DNA from 4 places in the Colwellia sp. BRX8-9 genome. Region 1 is predicted to be linked to each of the others. Evidence: predicted binding sites of a transcription regulator. Region 1 holds the regulator's gene; each other region holds the start of a gene.
What was found. Region 1 encodes LexA, which represses DNA repair genes until DNA is damaged. Its sites were predicted from a motif close to TACTGTATNNNNATACAGTA; they were not measured.
Positions count from the first base shown of each region.

Region 2: H4J70_RS01340 (DNA polymerase II) is a predicted target of LexA. The motif match lies at 2,275-2,294, and genes of this name have one in related genera.
Region 3: dinB (DNA polymerase IV) is a predicted target of LexA. The motif match lies at 3,079-3,098, and genes of this name have one in related genera.
Region 4: H4J70_RS16350 (LexA family transcriptional regulator) is a predicted target of LexA. The motif match lies at 2,873-2,892, and genes of this name have one in related genera.

Region 1 covers NZ_JACGVN010000010.1:141,343-146,669, forward strand. Annotated here, with positions in the region: gene ctaD (cytochrome c oxidase subunit I) at 1-184, opposite strand, end outside; gene coxB (cytochrome c oxidase subunit II) at 196-1,752, opposite strand; gene lexA (transcriptional repressor LexA) at 2,318-2,953, opposite strand; gene H4J70_RS10590 (alpha/beta fold hydrolase) at 3,030-3,848, opposite strand; gene H4J70_RS10595 (hypothetical protein) at 4,050-4,175, opposite strand; gene H4J70_RS10600 (DNA repair ATPase) at 4,207-5,327, opposite strand, start outside.
Region 2 covers NZ_JACGVN010000001.1:271,736-277,062, forward strand. Annotated here, with positions in the region: gene H4J70_RS01340 (DNA polymerase II) at 1-2,243, opposite strand, end outside; gene dinG (ATP-dependent DNA helicase DinG) at 2,384-4,501, shown strand; gene H4J70_RS01350 (pseudouridine synthase) at 4,505-5,149, shown strand; gene H4J70_RS01355 (NUDIX hydrolase) at 5,154-5,327, shown strand, end outside.
Region 3 covers NZ_JACGVN010000028.1:20,156-25,482, reverse strand. Annotated here, with positions in the region: gene H4J70_RS17925 (dipeptidyl-peptidase 3 family protein) at 1-1,235, shown strand, start outside; gene H4J70_RS17920 (peroxiredoxin) at 1,367-1,861, shown strand; gene dinB (DNA polymerase IV) at 1,917-2,978, opposite strand; gene H4J70_RS17910 (HupE/UreJ family protein) at 3,216-4,346, shown strand; gene metH (methionine synthase) at 4,468-5,327, opposite strand, start outside.
Region 4 covers NZ_JACGVN010000022.1:34,236-39,562, reverse strand. Annotated here, with positions in the region: gene H4J70_RS16360 (EAL and HDOD domain-containing protein) at 1-616, shown strand, start outside; gene H4J70_RS16355 (Y-family DNA polymerase) at 1,203-2,459, opposite strand; gene H4J70_RS16350 (LexA family transcriptional regulator) at 2,447-2,860, opposite strand; gene H4J70_RS16345 (PolC-type DNA polymerase III) at 3,012-3,626, shown strand; gene H4J70_RS16340 (endonuclease/exonuclease/phosphatase family protein) at 3,793-4,794, shown strand; gene H4J70_RS16335 (ice-binding family protein) at 4,858-5,327, opposite strand, start outside.

The sequences.
Region 1 (5,327 bases):
ATAACTCGGCTCGAATAACCATGGCTAAAGCGCCGCCGGTTAATAGCATAATAAAAGCAAACCATAGATATAACGTACCTATATCTTTATGGTTTGTCGTGTACAACCAACGTTTGATGCCTTTCATTTTATGGTCATCATGATGATCGTCGTGCGATTCTTGTTCTATAACGTCTGTAGTCATTTTATATCCTCCTACTTCGCACTAGCAGCATCAACAGCTGCAGGTTGTACTAAATCACCGGTGTTATTGCCCCAAGCATTACGCTCATAAGTAACAACTGCCGCTATTTCGGTTTTAGTTAACTGGCTACCAAAAGCAGCCATAGCAGGGTTTTTCTTACTGCCATTAATAACCATATCTATATGCACAGCAATATCACCCAGTGCAATTGCACTACCTTTTAGTGCTGGAAATGCCGGAGGTAAACCCGCACCAGAAACTTGATGACAAGCAGCACAAGCTTTCATGTAAACTTGCTCACCCATAACCATCAGTTCATCTTCGCTGTACACTTTAGTTAGATCTTCTACTGGGGCTTCTTCAGCAACCATTTCAGCAACTGCTACCGGTGTTTCTGTGTCATTGCCTGATCCCTTAGCAGCACCTTTAACATCAGCGGCTTGTACGGCATCACCGGTATTGTTACCCCAAGCATTACGCTCGTAGGTCACAACTGCAGCAATTTGCTTCATACTTAACTGCTTACCATAAGCTTGCATACCTGTACCCGCTTTACCATTGAGTACAATATCAATATGCGCGGCAATACTACCCGTAGCAACTGGACTTCCTTTAAGTGCAGGAAATGCAGGAGGTAGACCAGCACCAGAAACTTGATGACAGGCAGCACAGTGGGCAATATAGGTAGTTTCACCCAAGGTCATCAATTCATCCATTGATGCGGAAGCGTTAAGAGATGCTTTCTCAGCAGCAGCGGCTTGAGCGTTGAGTTGGTGTTGTTCATCAAGCCATTTTGCATAGTCTGCTTCAGACTTTACTTCGACAACAATTGGCATAAAACCATGGTCTTTGCCACAAAGCTCAGCACACTGACCTCGGTATATCCCAGGCTTGTCAACTTTTGTCCATGCTTCATTAATAAATCCTGGGTTAGCATCTTGCTTTACAGCAAAAGCAGGTACCCACCAAGCATGAATAACGTCGTCAGAAGTGATTAAAAATCGTACTTTTTTATTAACTGGAATGACAAGGTGTTTATCAACTTCGAGTAGGTAATTTTCACCTTTGACTTTATCGCCAGCATCAACATTAAGGTGTTTACCTTCTTGTGTTTCATACTGTGATCTTGGCGTCGATAAAACGGAGTAGAACTCAATATCTTGATCAAAATATTTGTAATGCCATTTCCACTGAGAGGCGGTAACTTGAATGGTAACGTCAGAATCGTCGTTATTTTCCATTTCAATCAGTGTTTTTGTTGCTGGTACAGCCATAGCGATAAGAATGACAATGGGAATTGCTGTCCAGAGGATTTCTACTTTTGTACTTTCATGAAAATCTGCTGATTTAGCCCCTTTGGATTTTCGATGGAAAACCATTGACCAAAACATAGCACCAAAAACGACCACACCAATTGCTACACATATATACATTGCGAGCATATGTAGATCGTAAACATCTCTACTTACTTCTGTTACACCCTTGGTCAGATTTAATTGCATATCTGCCCAAGCTGAACTGGAAAGAACACTCCCCAACAACAGCCAACCTAGGTTACGTCTTTTCACACGACATCTCCTTCACCCTATAAAAGTTTAAAACTTGATACCTAGGACAAAACACATCCTTTAGTACGGATTTTTATTATTTTCTTAGCGATTTTGTTATCAACCAGTTAGCGTCGACAACATCGCCTTATATTTATATTTGTACACATTCCAAACTAGAATTACTTAAAAGTTGATCTGGGTCAATTTAAAAATCGAGCTATTTTAAAATAAAAACCAATAAAAACAATAGAGTATCAACTCTAATACAAGCAAAGGCCTAATAACAAAGGGCTGTAGCCGTAGTATTAAAAATAAACAGCTGAGTATAAATACGCGTATTGCAAAAATTGATCTTGGTTGTTTTTTAATCAGAGAAAGATAAAGTTGTTTGAATGGGCTTTAGAATGAAAATTATTCTTAGTAAAGAGAAAGGTTTGCATGAAAAGAATACGAAAGGTTAGAAAAGCAAACTTTAGCCTATTTTATACACTAAAGTTTGCGGAGCAGTTTGACGTAATTAATACTATATTTGTTAGATAAATTGATTTAGTTACCACCAAGTTTATTGGATAGGTTAACTTAACTACATCCAGTCTGCCGAGCGAATAACGCCAACAGCCAACCCTTCAATATTAAACTCTTGATCAGACAAATCGACTTTTATAGGAGAGAAGTCATCATTTTCTGCATGTAAGTAAACGATGTTACCTTCTCGTTTATAACGTTTAACCGTAACATTTTCTTCGACACGAGCAACAATTACTTGGCCATTCTGTACATCGGTCGTTTGATGAACCGCTAACAAGTCACCATCAAGTATGCCGATATTTTTCATGCTTTCGCCATTAACTCTCAATAAGTAATCAGCAGCTGGGTGGAACAAATTACCATCAACTTTGTAATGATCTTCAACATGCTCTGCAGCTAAAATAGGTTCACCTGCAGCCACTCTGCCGATTAAAGGTAAACCGGCTTCTTCCATTAACTTCTCAGTCAAACGAATGCCGCGAGAAGTACCTGGCAACATTTCTATATAGCCTTTTTTAGCCAAAGCTTTTAAATGTTCCTCTGCTGCATTTGCTGATTTAAAGCCAAAAAACTTGGCTATTTCAGCACGCGTTGGTGGCATGCCCGTATCGCTTATTTTGTCTTTGATCAGATCAAAAACTTGTTGTTGTCGGTTCGTTAGAGGGCGTAATTCGCTGATTTCATTTAGCATAGGGAGCCTGTAAATTTACACAGTTGTTACTGTGAGTATATACAGGTCGTTAGTAAAGGCAAGTTTTCTAGCCGAATTATTTTTGAAAACTCCCTGATTTTAAATAATGGATAACTTGTTCGATAACTTTTTCGTTTTTCATCATAAATGGATGGGTCGTTTCCATTTCAATGTGATCATTCATACCATCAAGTTTGGTACTAGCAACCGAAACTTTACCATCATCTTTATCAGGAATAAGTGTTGATAATATCCAATTAATACTTTGATTACCGGCAATAACACCCAAATCAAAATTAGCATTGCCAAGGTTACTAGGGACACTGAATTCGCCGGTACCTAATTGCATACCCGCATCACCATTGATGAAACTAAAACCAGGTGTATTTTTTAGTTTATCAACAACTTCACTGCCTTTGTTTGGTGGACCTAGCATCACGACTTTATGTAAATTAGGTATTTTATGCATACTTAAATATTGGCGAACTAATATACCGCCCATTGAATGGGTAACAAAGTTAACTTGGCGATTTTCACAAATTAATAGCGCTTTAGAAATCACTTTTTCAGCCAACTCTTCTATCGAATAATCTCTAGAAGGGTAGTTGATATTTATCACAAAATATCCTTCTGCTAACAATCGTTTTTCAATAGCTTTCATGGAGTTAGCCGAACGTGCAAGCCCATGCAGTAAAATTACACATTCACCATTAGCTAAAGAATCTGCTGGCTCTTCAAAAGAAGCTTGAATTTTATAGCCACGTTCAACCGAAGTATCTAAGCTTTCTTGTTCAATCATATTTTTTAAACGAGTTTCTGCATCAGTAATTTTTTTACTAAATTGTTCTTTAAGTAGCGCTAGGTCTGACTTAAGTGCTGCAATTTTTTCATTCATAGCTGCGCTCCATCATTTTTTATGTTGAACGTTAATTATTGACGCTTTATTCACTTTTGAAAACAAGCGAGATAATATTTTTTAAAGCGCGGTTTGAGTATCATTTTAAAAGGGCTAATAACTTTAAACATCTACCATTAGCATTCAGTCATGTGTTTATAGGGAGTATAACGTTATGTGTTCTCGGTTTGGCAATAAATATTAATTTCTGCGCAGTGCTTTACACTCAGGTAACTCCCAAGGATGCATCGCTAACAACAAACCAATATGTTGTCGTTTGTCTAAAGGTAACAAGGCATCTTCTTGGTTTATCTTTACTACTGGCAACTATTTTCTCGTTTAGCATAGCCGATGTTAACTAGGTCTCGTCCGCAGAAAGCTCATCGCTACTTTGTTTTCCTGAAGCGAGTTCTCGACTAATTTTTTGAATATGGGTCTCAGAACTTTTTACTGATTTTTCAGTAGTCAGGTGCAATGTTTTTAAAGTATCAATCATCGCCAAATCGACATTTTTATTACTTTGTAACGCGTTAACCAGCGGCGTTAAAAAAGACGCCATATTTTCACTAAATAACGCCAAAGTTTCGGCTAACGCTGAATCATCTGGTTTTTCAATATTCACTTGCAGTTTAAGACTGGCAAGCGTTTCATTCAAACTATCTAACGCTGCAGATTTAGGCTCTAACAAAGCTTCTCCTATTTGATTGAGCCCTTTTTGCAATAACGATATTTGGCTCGCAACAGCCGCAATCGGGTTATCACTATCACCCAAGTTTTGATGACGAACAAAATCTGCCTTAATTTGTTGCCAACGCACTTTTTCTTCACTGGTTTGATTGTTGCGCAGCTCGGCTAATTTAAGTAAATTTTCTTCAGCGCCTATGGTGAGTGTTTGCGCTTCACCGCGATAATGATCGGCGATAAGCTGCTCAACTTCCTCCTCGGTCATAACAGGTACTACTTTTTCCGCCATCTTATTCATATTGCGATAGCTTCCTTGTAACTTGAACGAAGGCTCAGTGCGGTACTTATCGTCTTGGGCGGCAGAGGCAATGTACTGTTGATTTGCTTTTAATACCGTCGCTTGAATTTTACGAATACGTTTAATAACCGCAACTATTTCATTAACCTCTGCTTGTGAGTAATTATGCTTTAGCTCAGTTGTGGCAACTTGTTGACCATCGGCAATTTTAACCAAGTTATAGAGGTCGTCCATATCTCGGGTCGCTAGTGGTGCGATATAGCGATTACTGGTTAAGCTATTTTCAATAAAGCTTAAAGAGAACTCTTCTTCTCGACCACTTAAGGTATCACCTAAGTTATAAATATCGGCTCGGTTAGCCAACATATCAGGAATGCTAAATGCTTCTCCTGATTCGGTATAAGGGTTACCAGCCATGACAACTGCAAATTTTTTGCCACGCATATCATAGGTTTTACTGTCACCATTCCAAACACCATCCACTTTTCTTGAGCCAT
Region 2 (5,327 bases), on a different contig from region 1:
TAATGATCTAACTGCCTACGAATGCGTTTACGATACACCAGTAAATGATCTAATTGCCCTGCTGATGTTTGAGTAACAATATTGCGTACATAGTCAGCAAAAGGTTCGCCATTAAATATTTTTAAATACAACTCTCGTTGAAAAGTTTTAGCCAGTTCAGTCCAATCGGTGCGGACGCTTTCTAAGCCTTTAAAAATCAATTCTGATGAGCCATTCTTTTCTACAATGCCAGCATAACGCTTCTTAGTACCGACATCTTGCCCTCTGATGGTTGGCATCAAAAATTGGCTAAAATGTGTTTCAAACTCAATTTCAAGTTGGCTTTCTATCGCAAATTCTTTTTTAAGCGTTGCTTGCCACCTAAGATTAATTTTATCTTGTAAGGTTTTACCCAGCTTTTGACATTGCTGGTGACTAAAATCATCGTCAACACTGACAAAAATAGAATCGGTATCACCATAAATAACTTGATAACCATCATCTTCTAGCCACATTTTAGTGGTGATTAATAATTCATGGCTTCGTTTAGTGATTGAGCCCGATAAACGTGGATCAAAAAATCGACATCCCGTAGAGCCTAAGACCCCGTAAAACGAATTCATAATAATTTTTATCGCTTGCGACAATGCCGCATTTTTATCTTTTTTAGCGATATCACGCTCTAACCACAACTCATTAATAATTTCAGGTAAAAAATGCTTATCTCTAGAGAAATAAGCACCATCAAAACCTTTGATACTAGTTTCAGGTGATTGTAAACCTTCAATTAGGCCCATAGGATCAATATTAAAACTTCGAATAATAGAGGGGTAAAGACTTTTAAAATCAAGTACTAAAACATTTTTATATAAACCCGGAATAGAGTCCATCACATAACCACCAGGAGAAATTAGCCCTTGCAAGCCATCGCCCATATTGGGCGCAATATAACCACTACGGTGTAATTTAGGTAAATATAAATTGGTAAACGCTGCCACAGAGCCGCCAATACGGTCTATAGATAAACCAGTTAGTTTGGCGCGCAAACGCGTGAATTCTAGTAATAGAGATTGTTCAAAGATCAGGGTAACTAAATGGCAATCTTCAAGGTTATAAGCGGCTAAAGCTAGCTTGTCATTGGTAAAGTTGTCGTTAATCTCTTGCATTCTATTGTCAACATCATCAACCTTCTTCCCTTTACCTAATAAGGCATTGGCAACAAAATCAAGGGAAAAACTTGGAAAGTTATAAGTCGCGTTTTTTAGTAAATCAATACCATCAAGGACCACTCTGCCAGCGACATCAATAAATTTTTGCTCATTTTGACTACCGCCTGCCGAACGTGTTCGCCAGCGAGGTGACTTATCATTGCGGCCGATATTAAAAGGGATATTATAAATATCACAGCGTTTTTGTAGCAAATTAAAATCAAAGTTAATCACGTTCCAACCAATAAAAATGTCGGGGTCGTGGATTTTTATCCAAGCGATCAGCTCAGCGAGCAACGCTTGTTCATTGTCAAGCCAAACGATGTGCTCTGCGATTTCTGTCGCCTCAGCGTCAGATAACTTGGACTGCGTTATTTTTGCTAAAAACTTGTTTTGATCACCGATCATCAAAACACATTTTATCGGCTTACCATCAGACATTTTATGAGAATGTAAGCCAATAGAATAAAGCTCCCCTGCCATTGAACACTCAATATCAAGTGATACCATAGTTAAAGCAATATCATCAAGTAACTGAGTCTTATCCGTTGCACGGCATTTGTCACTATAAAAGGTAGCAAAGTTAGTCTGTGAAAACTGTTTGGCAGATTCGGTTACCGATGAAGCTGTTAACCGAGGGATAAATTCAATACCAGCGGTAATAAAGCGCTCCATTAAAAAGCGTTCATCAGGGCGAAAATCGTCTTCATAGCATTTTATTTGGGCTTGTTTTAAAACATCGCGTGCGCGATAGAATTCACGCATCGTTGAAAAATAAAAGCCACTGACGAGTTGTTGATTAAAGGTTTTAAGCGCAAGCGGGGTAACTTTAGCCGTTACTATTCGCTGCTCCGACAGGAGACTTTGCGCGAGTAGTTGCTGCGTTTGTTCAACAAAAAATAATGCCTGTTGATTTTGCACAATAACATTAACAGCACCTTGAAGGGTTTTAACCCATAAAGACAATTCGATACCTTGTTTGGTATCATAGGCTTGACGGGTTAATAAAAAGCCATAATTCAAGCTAGGCGTTAATTTTTCTACAGTTAATGACATTAATTATTTTAATTCGTTGCGGATAACGATAAACTGTTAATACATACAGCAGTATATACTCATCCTATTTGAAGATACAGGATTCAGCCTATTTAACTGGAATGAGTATATAACCTAATGAACCCTAAATGGCTAACAGCATGCTAAGCGATAAAATTAAAGTAGCAATTCGCACATCGTATAAAACCATTGGTGAAAATTTAGAAAACTTTCATCCAAGAAAACAGCAAACTTTTTTGATTGCCGAAATAGCTAAAACTCTTGCGGGAGAATACGATAAAGCGCGAAAAATTATTACCATAGAAGCCGGCACCGGTACGGGTAAATCCTTGGCTTATTCATTAGGCGCTATTCCGTTAGCGATGTCACGTCAAAAAAAGGTCTGTATTTCTACTGCAACAGTTGCGCTACAAGAACAATTAGTGGATAAAGATTTACCCTTCTTAAAAAAACATTCAGGCTTAGATTTTAATTTCACCTTAGTCAAAGGTCGCCAACGCTATGTTTGTCGGCAAAAATTAGCGCTGGCTGTCAGTCAAGACGATTCACCTCAGGCCGGTTTCACCTTTGCGCAAAAACCTAATGCCATGGATATAAAGCTATTACATCATTTACATAAAGCGTTAACGGATAATAAATGGCAAGGCGATCTAGATTCTTGGGCTGACCCTATCCCTCATCATTTATGGCAACAAATTCAATGTGACAAACACAGTTGTTTAAAACATTTAGCCGATCACACCCATTGCCCTTTTCATAAAGCTCGAGAAACCATGGAGTCTGCCGATGTGTTGGTCATTAACCATAGTTTATTACTGGCTGATTTAGAGCTTGGTGGAGGTGTTATTTTACCCTCGCCAGAAGACACTTTTTACATTATTGACGAAGCACATCATCTGCCTAAAGTAACCCGTGATCATTCAAGTGCGAATGTTGCCATTAAAGGTGCCATTGATTGGCTAACTAAGTTAAAAGAAACCGGCGATAAGATGGCAAAATTAATAAAGTCGACTTCGGCCATTTCACCCTCGTTAAAGTTAGGGGACGATTGCCAAGATTTATTAATGGAAATGCAAAAAGTAGCGAGCTTTATCGAAAACAATCAGGCGTTATATTTCAATGAAAAAGCTAAAGAAAATAGCCGTTTCTCTCGTGATGACGAGGCGGCATTATATCGTTTTGAAAACGGAATCGTTCCACCGAACTTAAAAAACTCAGCTAAAGATTTAGCAGAGCTCAGTAAAAAATGTTTAGGACATTGCAACAAGCTATATAACTTATTGATGGAGTCAGTGAAAGACGGGGAGTGTAAAATGTTTGTTGCCGAGCCCTTACTTGCAGAAGCTGGTTTTATGATCCAACGGTTAGAAAATTTCAACTCACTATGGAAAATGTATGCCAAAACAGACAGTGAGAAAGGCGCTCCAATGGCAAGGTGGTTCGAAAAACTGACAGGGAAACGTAGTGACTTTTTAGTGTCGGCTTCCCCTATTGAAGTTGGCTTTACCCTTGAAGATATTCTCTGGTCAAAATGTGAAGGGGCGGTATTATGTTCAGCCACTATTTTAGCATTGAATTCGTTTGAGCATTTTCGACGCCAGGTCGGTTTACAAATTAATGATGGCACCCAATATCAAAAAGTCGACTCTCCGTTTGATTATCAAAACAATGCGCAACTTGTTATCGCTAAAATGAAAAATGAGCCAAGTAGCCCTCAGTTCACCGATGAATTAATTAATGAGTTACCGGCGTTAATTAAGCAAGAAAAAGCCTGTTTAGTGCTATTTTCTTCGTATTGGCAAATGGAGCAAGTAGCTAAATCCTTACGAGAGCAGCACAAAATGGAGATTCTAGTTCAGGGTGAGCAGTCACGTCAGCATATTATAGAGGCCCATAGAAAACGCTGTGATGAAGATAAAACCAGTATAATTTTTGGCACACAAAGTTTTTCTGAGGGTCTAGATTTACCCGGTAAATATTTAACGAATTTGATTATTACCAAATTACCCTTCTCTGTTCCAACATCACCCGTTGAAGAAGCACAAGCTGAATACATTACCGCTAAAGGCGGCAATCCTTTTATGTCGATTTCAGTGCCAGAAACATCCAAAAAACTGATTCAAGCGACAGGAAGATTACTGCGAAATGAGAAAGATACCGGTATCATTACTTTAATGGATAAACGTTTAGTGACCAAGCGCTATGGTAAGCAATTACTTGATTCTTTACCGCCCTATCAAATTATTTCAAAAGGATAAGCTTTGACTAACCTCACTAAGCGTGCAAAAGCGTCAAACTCAACTAATCGTCGATTATCTAAGAGTCGCGCATTAAAAGATGTTAAGCCTCGCCCTGCCCCAGCAGATCGAGTGTTAGTACTTTTCAATAAACCCTTTGATGTACTGTCACAATTTACTGACGATCAGCAGCGTAAAACCTTAAAAGATTTTATTCCGATTAAAGACGTTTATGCCGCTGGGCGTTTAGACCGCGACAGTGAAGGCTTATTGTTGCTGACCAATGACGGGAAATTGCAGCACAAACTGGCTAACCCAACCGAAAAAACTGAAAAAACCTATTGGGCACAAGTCGAGGGTGTACCACAGCAAGCTGATTTACAAAAACTTCGAAAGGGTGTAGAACTAAAAGATGGCCAAACGTTACCAGCGAAAGTAAAAGTGATCAATGAACCAGACCTTTGGCCACGTAATCCGCCGATACGCGATCGAGCGAATATTCCCACGACATGGCTCAGTATCGCGATTACCGAAGGAAAGAACCGGCAGGTCCGCAGAATGACCGCGGCTATTAATTTTCCAACGCTACGACTTATCCGTTACAGCATTGGTCAATACAGCCTTGACGGTATCGAAAATGGCCATTACCAACAACTTAAAAGTGAATAAGAATATGACACTAGCGGTTAACACTGCCGGTAATGACCATGGCGAAGATCAATTTAAGCCCAATGCTACCGTGGCAGCTATTATTGTTCATCAAAATAAGTTTTTATTGGTTGAAGAAATTGAAAAAGGTAAAAAAGTCTTTAACCAACCTGCTGGACACTTAGAGGCGAATGAGAAC
Region 3 (5,327 bases), on a different contig from region 1:
CTGAATTTGAGCAAGCAGACTTTGCTGACAAGAGTGGCTTGTATTCGGTAGTTAAGCGTACCAGCGATGGCCAATTAACGTCAGTGGCTTTTTCTGAGCTTTATAGCGATAGCATTAATCGTATTGCGGCTATATTAGAAAAAGCATCAAGCTTTGCTGATGATAAAGAATTTGCAAATTACTTAAATTTACGTGCGACAGCAATCCGTCATGATGACTTTCAAGCGTCTGATTTTGCTTGGATGGATATGAAAAACAATCCTATTGATGTCGTTATTGGCCCAATAGAAACCTACGAAGATCAGCTTTATGGTTACCGCGCTGCTTTTGAATCTTATGTGCTGATTAAAGATTTAGCCTGGAGTGAAAAGCTCGCTAAATATGCTGAATATTTACCCGAATTACAAAAAGACTTACCCGTTAAAAAAGCTTATAAAAAAGAAGTACCCGGCTCTGATGCAGACTTAAACGCATATGACGTCATTTATTATGCAGGTCATTCTAATGCCGGTAGTAAAACCATTGCGATTAATCTCCCCAATGACGAAAAAGTACAGTTAGAGAAAGGTACGCGCCGCTTACAACTTAAAAATGCGATGCAAGCCAAGTTCGATAATATTATGTTACCCATTGCTAGTACCTTAATCGTTGCTGAGCAACGTGAAAATGTAACATTCAATGCCTTCTTTGCTAATACGATGTTTCATGAGGTTGCCCATGGTTTGGGTATCAAAAATACCATTAATGATAAGGGCACAGTACGCCAATCATTAAAAGAGCATGCTTCGGCACTAGAAGAAGGTAAAGCCGATATCCTTGGGCTTTATATGATCCGCCAGTTACTCATTAAAGGCGCCATTGAAGAAGGTACATTGCAAGATTATTACACAACCTTCTTAGCGGGAATTTTCCGTTCAGTGCGCTTTGGCGCAACATCTGCTCACGGTAAAGCCAACATGGTACGGTTTAATTACTTTGCTGAGCAAGGGGCGTTTACCCGTAACTCGCAAGGGTTATACTCTGTCAACATTGATAAGATGACTGCCGCTATTGATTCGTTGTCTGAGCTTATTTTAACCTTACAAGGTAATGGTGATTATGAAGGTGTGGCTGCACTTGTTGCAAAAAGCGGTGTCATTAAAGCCGATTTAGCAGAAGACTTAGCGCGTATTGAAGCGGCTAATATTCCTGTTGATATTACCTTTAAGCAAGGTAAAAAAGTGTTAGGTTTATAACACTTTTAAATGAAGTGTCAAAAAGCCTATCAATACGATAGGCTTTTTTGTTAATAAAAAGCTCGAAATAATTTCGCCGTAATCAAGGTCTCCTAAAGTAGTTAGTCATATAAATAAAAGTAGGTTGTTTCATGAAAGCATTTTTATCAATTATTATAATATTCGTTAGCATATTGTCGTTCAACGTTAACGCCAATGACAATAAAGCCAACCAAGCCCCAGACTGGACACTAAAAACCCAAGCCGGTAAAAGCATTTCATTAGCAGACTATCAGGGCAAGCCGGTGATTTTGCATTTTTGGGCAACATGGTGTCCCTATTGTAAAAAATTGCAGCCTAAATTAGTCGAGCTAACTGAAAAGTATAAAAATACCGGCATTGAGATTGTTGCTATTAGTTTTAGTGAAGATGAAGGAGCAAAACCACAAGACTCGATTACTCAACGAGGTTATCAATTTATTACCGGTGTTGAAGGTGAAAAAGTTGCTAAGTTATATGGCGTAAAAGGTACACCAACGACATTTTTTATCAATAGAAGTGGACAAGTTGTTTTCAAATCTACTAGCTCAAATATTAACGATCCAAAATTAGAATTGGCGGTTAAAGAAATCATTAAACCCGCATAAGCACAGTAATAAAAACTAAAATACCGGTACTGACATCATATCAAGTCAGTACCGGTTATAAACTAAAACAAAGCTGCTGTGTTTCTTTGTTATTATGCTCAGCAAAACCTAGCGTTAATCCTATTAAACGTATTCCCCTAGATTGACTACGCAACAGTGCTTTTAACAGTAATTGTTTAAAGGTGTTTTCATCACAGTGGCTGCTTTGCTGCTCAACTGTTGTTTGGGTAAAGTCATTAAACTTAAGTTTAATCCCTTGCTTACTAATAACCATATGTTGATGTTTTTCTAATCTCACTAAAAGCTTCTCATATAAAAGCTCAACGGCACTTTCACACTCTTTTTCACAAGACAAGTCTTGAGAAAAAGTGGTTTCTATCGCTAATGATTTTCTAACTCTGTCGGTTTCTAATTGGCGATGATCAATACCAAAACTTCGTTGATACAATGCAGGGGCAAACTTGCCGACAATAGGTGTTAATACGGCGACAGAACTTGCTCGTATATCTGCACATGACGAGAAGCCGTAACCCAATAATTTTTGTGCTGTTTTTGGGCCAATACCCGGAATTTTTTTCAGTGGTAATTTTTCAACGAAACCACTCACGTCTGCGGGCGTAACAACACATTGACCATTAGGTTTATTTTCATCACTGGCAATTTTAGCAATAAATTTATTAGGAGCAACACCTGCCGAGGCGGTTAGATTGAGTTCATTAAAAATATCACGACGTATTTGCTCCGCAATAAGCGTCGCACTGCCGTTAAACTCTTTGTTATGGGTAACATCAAGAAAGGCTTCATCAAGCGACAATGGTTCAATCAACTGAGTGTAACGTTGAAATATCGCCCTTATTTGTGCAGAAACTTCTTGGTAAACAGCCATTCTGCCTGAAACAATAACTAGCTCAGGGCAAAGTTGCATCGCCTTAATTGCTGGCATTGCCGAGCGAACACCAAATTTTCTTGCTTGGTAATTACACGTACACAAGACGCTTCGGGGCCCTGTACCGCCGACCGCAAGTGGCACATTACGTAAAGACTCATTGTCACGCATTTCAACAGCGGCATAGAAACAGTCCATATCTATATGTATTATTTTTCGGCTTTGAGTCATGTTTTAGTCATGTCTTAATTATAGTAATCATGTTTATCAAAAGTCCCTTATTTCGTTGTGAAAAAATAAAGCATATTTTCGCTATGGGCAACTCAACCTAGACTGTATACAAACACAGTATAAACTTTTAAGTTAATAGTTCAATACTGAAATAATAATTTGACCACTGTTAATTTCATGCTAAATACGTTAATTTGTCGCTTTATTTTTTATCAATGACTAGCTGATATTACTTTTATGATTACGCGCCTTTTACAAACAACTTTTGCCCTATTACTACTTTTATCACCTGCACTAGTGAATGCTCACACCAATGAAGCTAACCAAGCAGAGCTAAAATTACTTGTAGACAATAACTACCAACTTAGTATCGATATTGATGTTTTGCATGTTATTAAAAGTCATCAAAAATCATCAGTAGATGAGGCAGATTTAATTAATCATCTAAAAAACCTCTCTTTAATTGAAATAAAGCAATTACTCTCAAAAATATTGCAAATAATAAATCAACAAAGCGCTTTTATTATTGATGAAGAAAGTGTGCTTGTTGCCCCTTTTTCAGGGCTAACGGTATTTGAATTAAAAGCAAGACTTCGCGCTGACTCACCGACTAAAACCATTAAGCTATTGTCGCAGGGTCAATTGCCACAAAAAAGTAACAACGCAGCCTTGATATTTTCGCCCATCTTAGGGGATGTCTTATTAACAGTCAGCCGTTCAGAGAAATCTTTAGTGCTATCCGGCCAGAACAGCCATCACTTTTCTATTGATGATATCAAGGGTGGTGTACGTAAACTTTCAACAGCCGAAATTAAGCTGCTTAATATTGTTGAGTATATCTATCAGGGCTTTGTACATATTCTGCCGCAAGGGCTTGATCATATTCTATTTGTGCTCGCGCTATTTTTATTAGCCACTAAGACATCGACACTGCTCTGGCAGGTAAGTGCCTTTACTCTTGCCCATACCATTACGCTAGCTTTGGGTATCTTTGGTATTATCAACCTACCTAGCAGCATTGTAGAGCCGCTTATTGCCTTATCAATTGCTTACGTGGCTATTGAGAATATTTTTTATCACAAACTAACAAAGTGGCGCTTACCCATTATCTTTGCTTTTGGTTTACTGCACGGTTTAGGGTTTGCAGCAGTACTTGTTGAACTGGGCTTACCCAAGAGTGAGTATGTCAGTAGCTTAATTTCATTTAATATTGGCGTTGAGTTGGGGCAAATAACGGTCGTTGCCTTAGCTTTATTAGCGACGCGCTGGTTTGCTAAAAAACCTCAATATAGACAATACGTGGTGATACCGTTAAGTGCGCTTATCGCCGTTATCGCTATTTATTGGTTTATCGAAAGAACCTTTTAATACACAACACAGGTCATCTCGTCGTTTAACATTGAGTAGTCAAATGAACAACGGCCTTAAACCTACTTTACAGAGATTTAAGGCCGTTGCCGTATAAACTAAATGATAATGGCTCTATTAATTACTCAGGTTCATAATCCAAGTTAGCTGACAGCCAACGCTCTGCTTGTGGCAATGTCATCCCTTTGCGAGTCGCATAATTAATCACTTGGTCTTTAGCGACTTTAGCGACCGCAAAGTATTTTGATTCTGGGTGAGCAAAGTACCAACCACTAACCGCGGCGCCAGGCCACATGGCAAAACTTGAGGTGAGCTCCATGCCGATGTTTTCTTCAACATTGAGTAGTTCCCACAACAAACCTTTTTCGGTATGTTCTGGACAGGCAGGATAACCCGGCGCAGGTCTAATACCTTGATATTTTTCACGAATTAAATCGTCATTAGCAAGCGACTCTTGTGGGGCATATCCCCAGTATTCTTTGCGAATTTTTTCATGGAGATATTCAGCACTCGCTTCTGCTAATCGGTCGGCAACAGCTTTAACTAAAATACTATTGTAGTCATCATGTTGAGCGGCGAACTCCTTCACTAGCTCGTCGCAACCATAACCTGCAGATACCGCGAAAGCACCAACATAATCTTTAATACCCGACGTTTTATCCGCGATATAATCAGCCAAACAACGGTTAAACTGCCCTGCTGGTTTTTTACTTTGTTGACGCAATTGATGCAATTTCATCAATTGCTTATCTCGGTTTTCATCTGCAAATAATATTAAATCATCTTGTTGACGATGAGCTGGAAACAGACCAAAAACCGCTTTTGCGGTTAACTTTTTACTGTTAATAATATCGTCTAATAAAGCATTAGCATCATTAAATAGATTAGTTGCTTCTTCGCCGACCACTTCGTGTCGTAAAATAAGCGGATATTTGCCTGATAACTGCCAAGTCATGAAAAATGGCGTCCAATCGATGTAGT
Region 4 (5,327 bases), on a different contig from region 1:
TATATCTCCTCTAAAAATTAATTTAATTCAACTTTTTTTAGAAGCTTACAAACCACACTTAGACTTCAACCAACTGACTGAAATTATTAGCCGTGATGTAACGTTAGTTAGCGGTATATTAAAGTTGGTAAACAGTGCCGCAGAGTGTGGCAATATTGAAATTACCTCTATTAAGCAAGCTATTACCTATTTGGGAACAGATAAAATAAAGCCGTATGTTGCAATTATATCAATGTCAGCATTATCATCTGAAAGTTCACCAGAACTTTTTATCGAGTCTTTAGTACGCGCTAAAATGATGGAACTCATAACGAAAGAAAAATCATTCAGTCACCTTAATGAAAAAGCTTTTCTAACCGGAATATTGAGTAATTTAGATGCCATATTAAATTTACCCATGGCAGATATTGTAAAGAGTTTTCTTTTTTCATCAGATATCAAACTGGCGTTATCTGAGCAACAAGGTGAATTGTCAGAACTATTAACATTGGCTAAGCATTATGAAGTATCAACGAGTAAGCGTGTTACTCGTTGTATTGGCAGTAATAAAATTTCTGAAACTAGACTGTTAAATTGTTATTACGACGCATTAAAGTGGGGGATGAACATCTTTTAAGGTGGTAGCCCTTTGACATTTTATATCACTAGCAACTTTATCCTTAAATATTATGAGTTCAAGGTTACAGTGGCTAAACTTACGAATAACACTAACAACTAATTTTGAGAATGTCTTGCCAGTTACTCGTGGTTACCTTTGTGTTGTTGGCTTAAAAGTGTTTTTTCATTTACCTAGCCGCTAATTTTGGGGATGTATTGCCAGTTACTCGTGGTTACCTTTGTGTTGTTGGCTTAAAAAGTGTTTTTCATTTGCCTAGCAACTAATTTTGGGGATGTCTTGCCAGTTACTCGTGGTTACCTTTGTGTTGTTGGCTTAAAAAGTGTTTTTCATTTGCCTAGCAACTAATTTTGGGGATGTCTTGCCAGTTACTTGTGGTTACTCTTGTGTTGTTGACTTAAAAAGTGTTTTTTCATTTGTTTAGCAACTAATTTTGGGAATGTCTTGCCAGTTACTTGTGGTTACTCTTGTGTTGTTGACTTAAAAAGTGTTTTTTCATTTGTTTAGCAACTAATTTTGGGTATGTCTCGCCAGTTACTCGTGGTTACTCTTGTGTTGTTGACTTAAAAAGTGTTTTTTCATTTTTTTAGCAACTAATTTTGGGTATGTCTCGCCAGTTACTTGTGTACTGTGGACTTAAAAAGTGCCGTTTCATTTGCCAGGAGTCTGATTTTCCCTCTGCGCCCAAGGTCAATGTCCCCTTACCGTAACGACTATTAATACTATCAAGACAATTCATTAGTATTGGGTTTGAATGATCAGATAAAAATAAATCAGCTTGTTGATGTTGTCTGCTTTCCAAGGCGATTGCACCGACACCACAACGATAAAAATGCACACCGGGTATAAATATTTCAGCGAGTATTAAACTGACCGCTGTAGCAATATCACAACTATTATCTGTTGCTAAAGGAAAAGTATAAACCATTGTTTGTTTATAATAATTTTCATCATGGGGGGAGCTTGAAGCGAACACGAGCAGTTTTTTGATAAGTGAAGATTGACGCCTTACTTTTTTAGCGACTATCGTACTATGGGTAGTTAAGGCTGCTTGTAATGTATGTATATCTACAATACGTTGACCAAAACTACGTGTAGAGAATATTTCCCGTTTAGGTGCTTTTACATCATCCCAGCTTAAACAGCTAATCCCCTTTAATTCGTTAACCGTACGTTCAGTGATAACACTAAATTGCTTGCGCATAATTTTAGGGCACTGCATTGATAATTGATGAGCTGTGCTAATATTTTGCTGTTTTAGTCGCTGAGATATTTTATTACCAATACCCCAAACCTCATTTACCGCCATTTTTTCTAATATTTCTTTCGCACTTTGCGCGTTATCAATAATGGCAACACCCTGGTAACCGTCAAGTTTTTTAGCTGCATGATTTGCTGCTTTAGCTAAGGTTGATGTTGTGCCAAAGCCAACTCCCACCGGTAACCGGGTTTCTTTCCAAATAGCACGTCTTATTTCATGGCCGTATTGGTGCCAATCTTTAATAACGCCACTATAGTTTTTAAAATGTAAAAATGACTCATCAATTGAGTAAATATATTGGTCATCACAATACCTAGCAATAACATTCATCATTCTTTCACTTAAGTCAGCATATAGCTCGTAGTTGGAAGAGCGTACCACTACACCATGCTTATGTAGTAAGTCCTTTATCTGAAAATAGGGGGTGAATTTTGGAATACCCAGCCGTCGAGCAATAGGACAAACAGCACAAATGCAGCCGTCGTTATTCGTTAAAACAACAACGGGCTTGTTTCTTATGCTCGGGTCGAAGACTTTTTCTGCGCTGGCATAAAAAGATACTGCATCAACTAATGCATACATGCGGTTAATTCAGGAGCTTGATGATGGAGTCGAATAGAGCGAGTAACAATACCTTCTAATTGAAAGTCGTCTTCGGGCTTGATGCTAACTGGCGCAAAATCTTTAGACGCTGATAACAGCCGAGCTTGCTTTTTATCAATCAACTTACAGACAAAGCAGCCATTGTAATTTGCCACGATGACATCACCATTTCTGGCGGTGAGTGAGCGATCAACGATAAGTAAATCACCATCAAAAATGCCCACACCCTGCATGGACTCACCAGATGCTTGGCCAATAAATGTGGCATTAGGATGCCTAATAAGAAGTTTATCTAATGATAACCCCAGTTCTTTATATTCGGCTGCGGGTGATTCAAACCCTGAAATACCTGCTTCAATGTAAATAGGAATAACTTTCATTACTTAAATCTCACCTGTGTTTTTATACAGTATAGTTTCTAAGTTGATTATTGAACAGAATAATTTAACATTGCTTACGAGTAATGATTACTTTCATTTTGAAATATAGCCGTTAAAATCAGCGCTGCATAAATTTATAGGGTTAACTTAGATGCATGAAAATGCCAATTCGTTAGTGGTACTTGATTTTGAAACCACAGGACTATCACCCAATCAAGGTGATAGAGCGATAGAGATAGGTGCGGTTAGAATTGTAGACGGTAAGGTTACCGATAAATTTCAATCATTAATGAATCCTGGTTTTAGGATCAGTGGTTTTATTGAGCAATACACCGGAATATCTAATCAGATGCTTGCTAAGGTCGGCTCTTGTGGTGAAGTGATGGCACAATTTGCCGATTTTCTGGGTGACGATAATTTACTTGCCCATAATGCTTCCTTTGATCAAAAATTCTTGGACGCTGAGCTTAATAACATTAATCGAAAATACTTTGGGCAATTTATTTGTTCGTTACTTGTCTCTCGCAGAATCAATATAGACGCACCTAATCATAAATTAGGTACGCTTATTCGTTATAAAAATATTCCATCAGATGGGGCTTTTCATCGGGCGTTATTTGATGCTGAGATGACGGCAAAATTGTGGTTGTTGATGCTTGATGATATTGAAGAAAAAATTAACCACGAGTTTGTACCTTTTGCATTAATACAGAAGTTATCAAAGACAGCAAAAAGTGACGTAAGTAAGCTGTTAACTAAATGGTAATTTATCTTGTTGGTTTTTAATTTTTTATCTCAGGTATACTCACAGTTTAACGTTTATTAGAGTTAACATTATCGACTATCCAGATAAAAAAGCCCCAGAAGAAATAGATCCCATACTGCCTTCTATAGCTGTATCAAATTTACAGCTTAAAATAGCTACTTTTAATTTGTTTAATTATCTTGAGCCGCCCAATGCTTTCTATGAATTTGAACGAATTTATAGTGCTGAGCAGTGGCGTAAAAAGCAACATTGGATTGCTGAATATTTACGTGAATATCAACCTGATATTATTGGCTTCCAAGAAGTCTTTAGTCCTGAGTCTCTAGAGCAATTAGTTGCAGAGCAGGGCTATTGTTATTTTGCCGTGGTTGATGAACCACAAGTGATAGATGATTTTATTTATAAACGTCCTGTTGTTGCCATAGCATCTCGTTACCCTATTGTTGAAGTTACTGCGGTAAAAGCAAACACTGAACTTGCACTATCATTAGGTTTAACTGATAAATTCTCTTTTAGCCGAAAAGTGTTAAGGGCAACAGTTGATGTGCCTCATATGGGTAACTGTGATTGTTATGTTGTGCACTTTAAATCTAAGCGCTCTATGATTGAAGTCGATGATAAAAATATAAGTCGTACACCAGAGCAAACCATTATTGAAAGCCTAAAAGCACAAGTGGCAGGTGGTTGGGGCTCAACGATACAACGTGGCAGTGAAGCGGCGTTATTAATGATTGAAATAATAGCGCGGCGTGAGACTACCGGTCAGCCAATGGTATTAATGGGCGACTTCAATAATACCTTAACTGATGGTGTGCTAAGTCATCTACTGACTAACACCCTACGCTTTGTTTCGGCCATTGACCGTGATGCCTATCTTGCTAAATATTGCTTGCAAGATGCTTGGGATTTATTTCAAGTTGCAGTGAAAAATGAAACTCATCAAGAGGAAAAAATACAGCGCACTCCGACACATTATTTTGGTGCGAGCAGCTCAGTACTTGATTATATATTATTATCATGTGATTTTGACGCTAGTTATCACGATAGTCTTTATCAGGTCAGTGCGTACGACACCTATGATCGACATTTAATTAATCCTATCTTTGAACGAGATGGCGAAAGTACCGATCACGGTATTGCCTTGGTTACACTAACGTTAAGATCATAAATTAGTCAAAGACCCAAATAAAAAAGGCTCCCAAAGGAGCCTTTTTTATTGGTGATACTGAATTTACGTTTTTTTACGTTGCGCTTTAATTGCCAAACCAAAAAGTGCTAGAGCGAATAACCACAGTGTTGCAGGCTCGGGAACTTGAGTGACGGCAATGCTATCTGCAGAAGCTCTGGACTCGCCATTGGTACAATCTTTTTTACCAATAACAGTATCAGCACCAAATTCAATAAAATTACTTGCTGAATAAGCGCCGCCACAATCATCGCCTATGCCCGCTATCATTGAATCAGCACCTGTTTGAACAAAACCTCTAGCAAAAATATAACCTCTAGCCTCAGCGCCGGCGCCGAGTTGTGTGTAACCTGCTGAGCCGGTTTTATCGCCAAGAACATTCCAGATAATAGTGCTGTTATCGGTAACATCTTTCAATATCACTGTTGAGTTTGCAGAGAAGGTCAGATAGTTGGCGATATTAAAAATCCAAGAGCCATCGATACCTTTACCATCAAGCGTTAAGGTTTTACCTA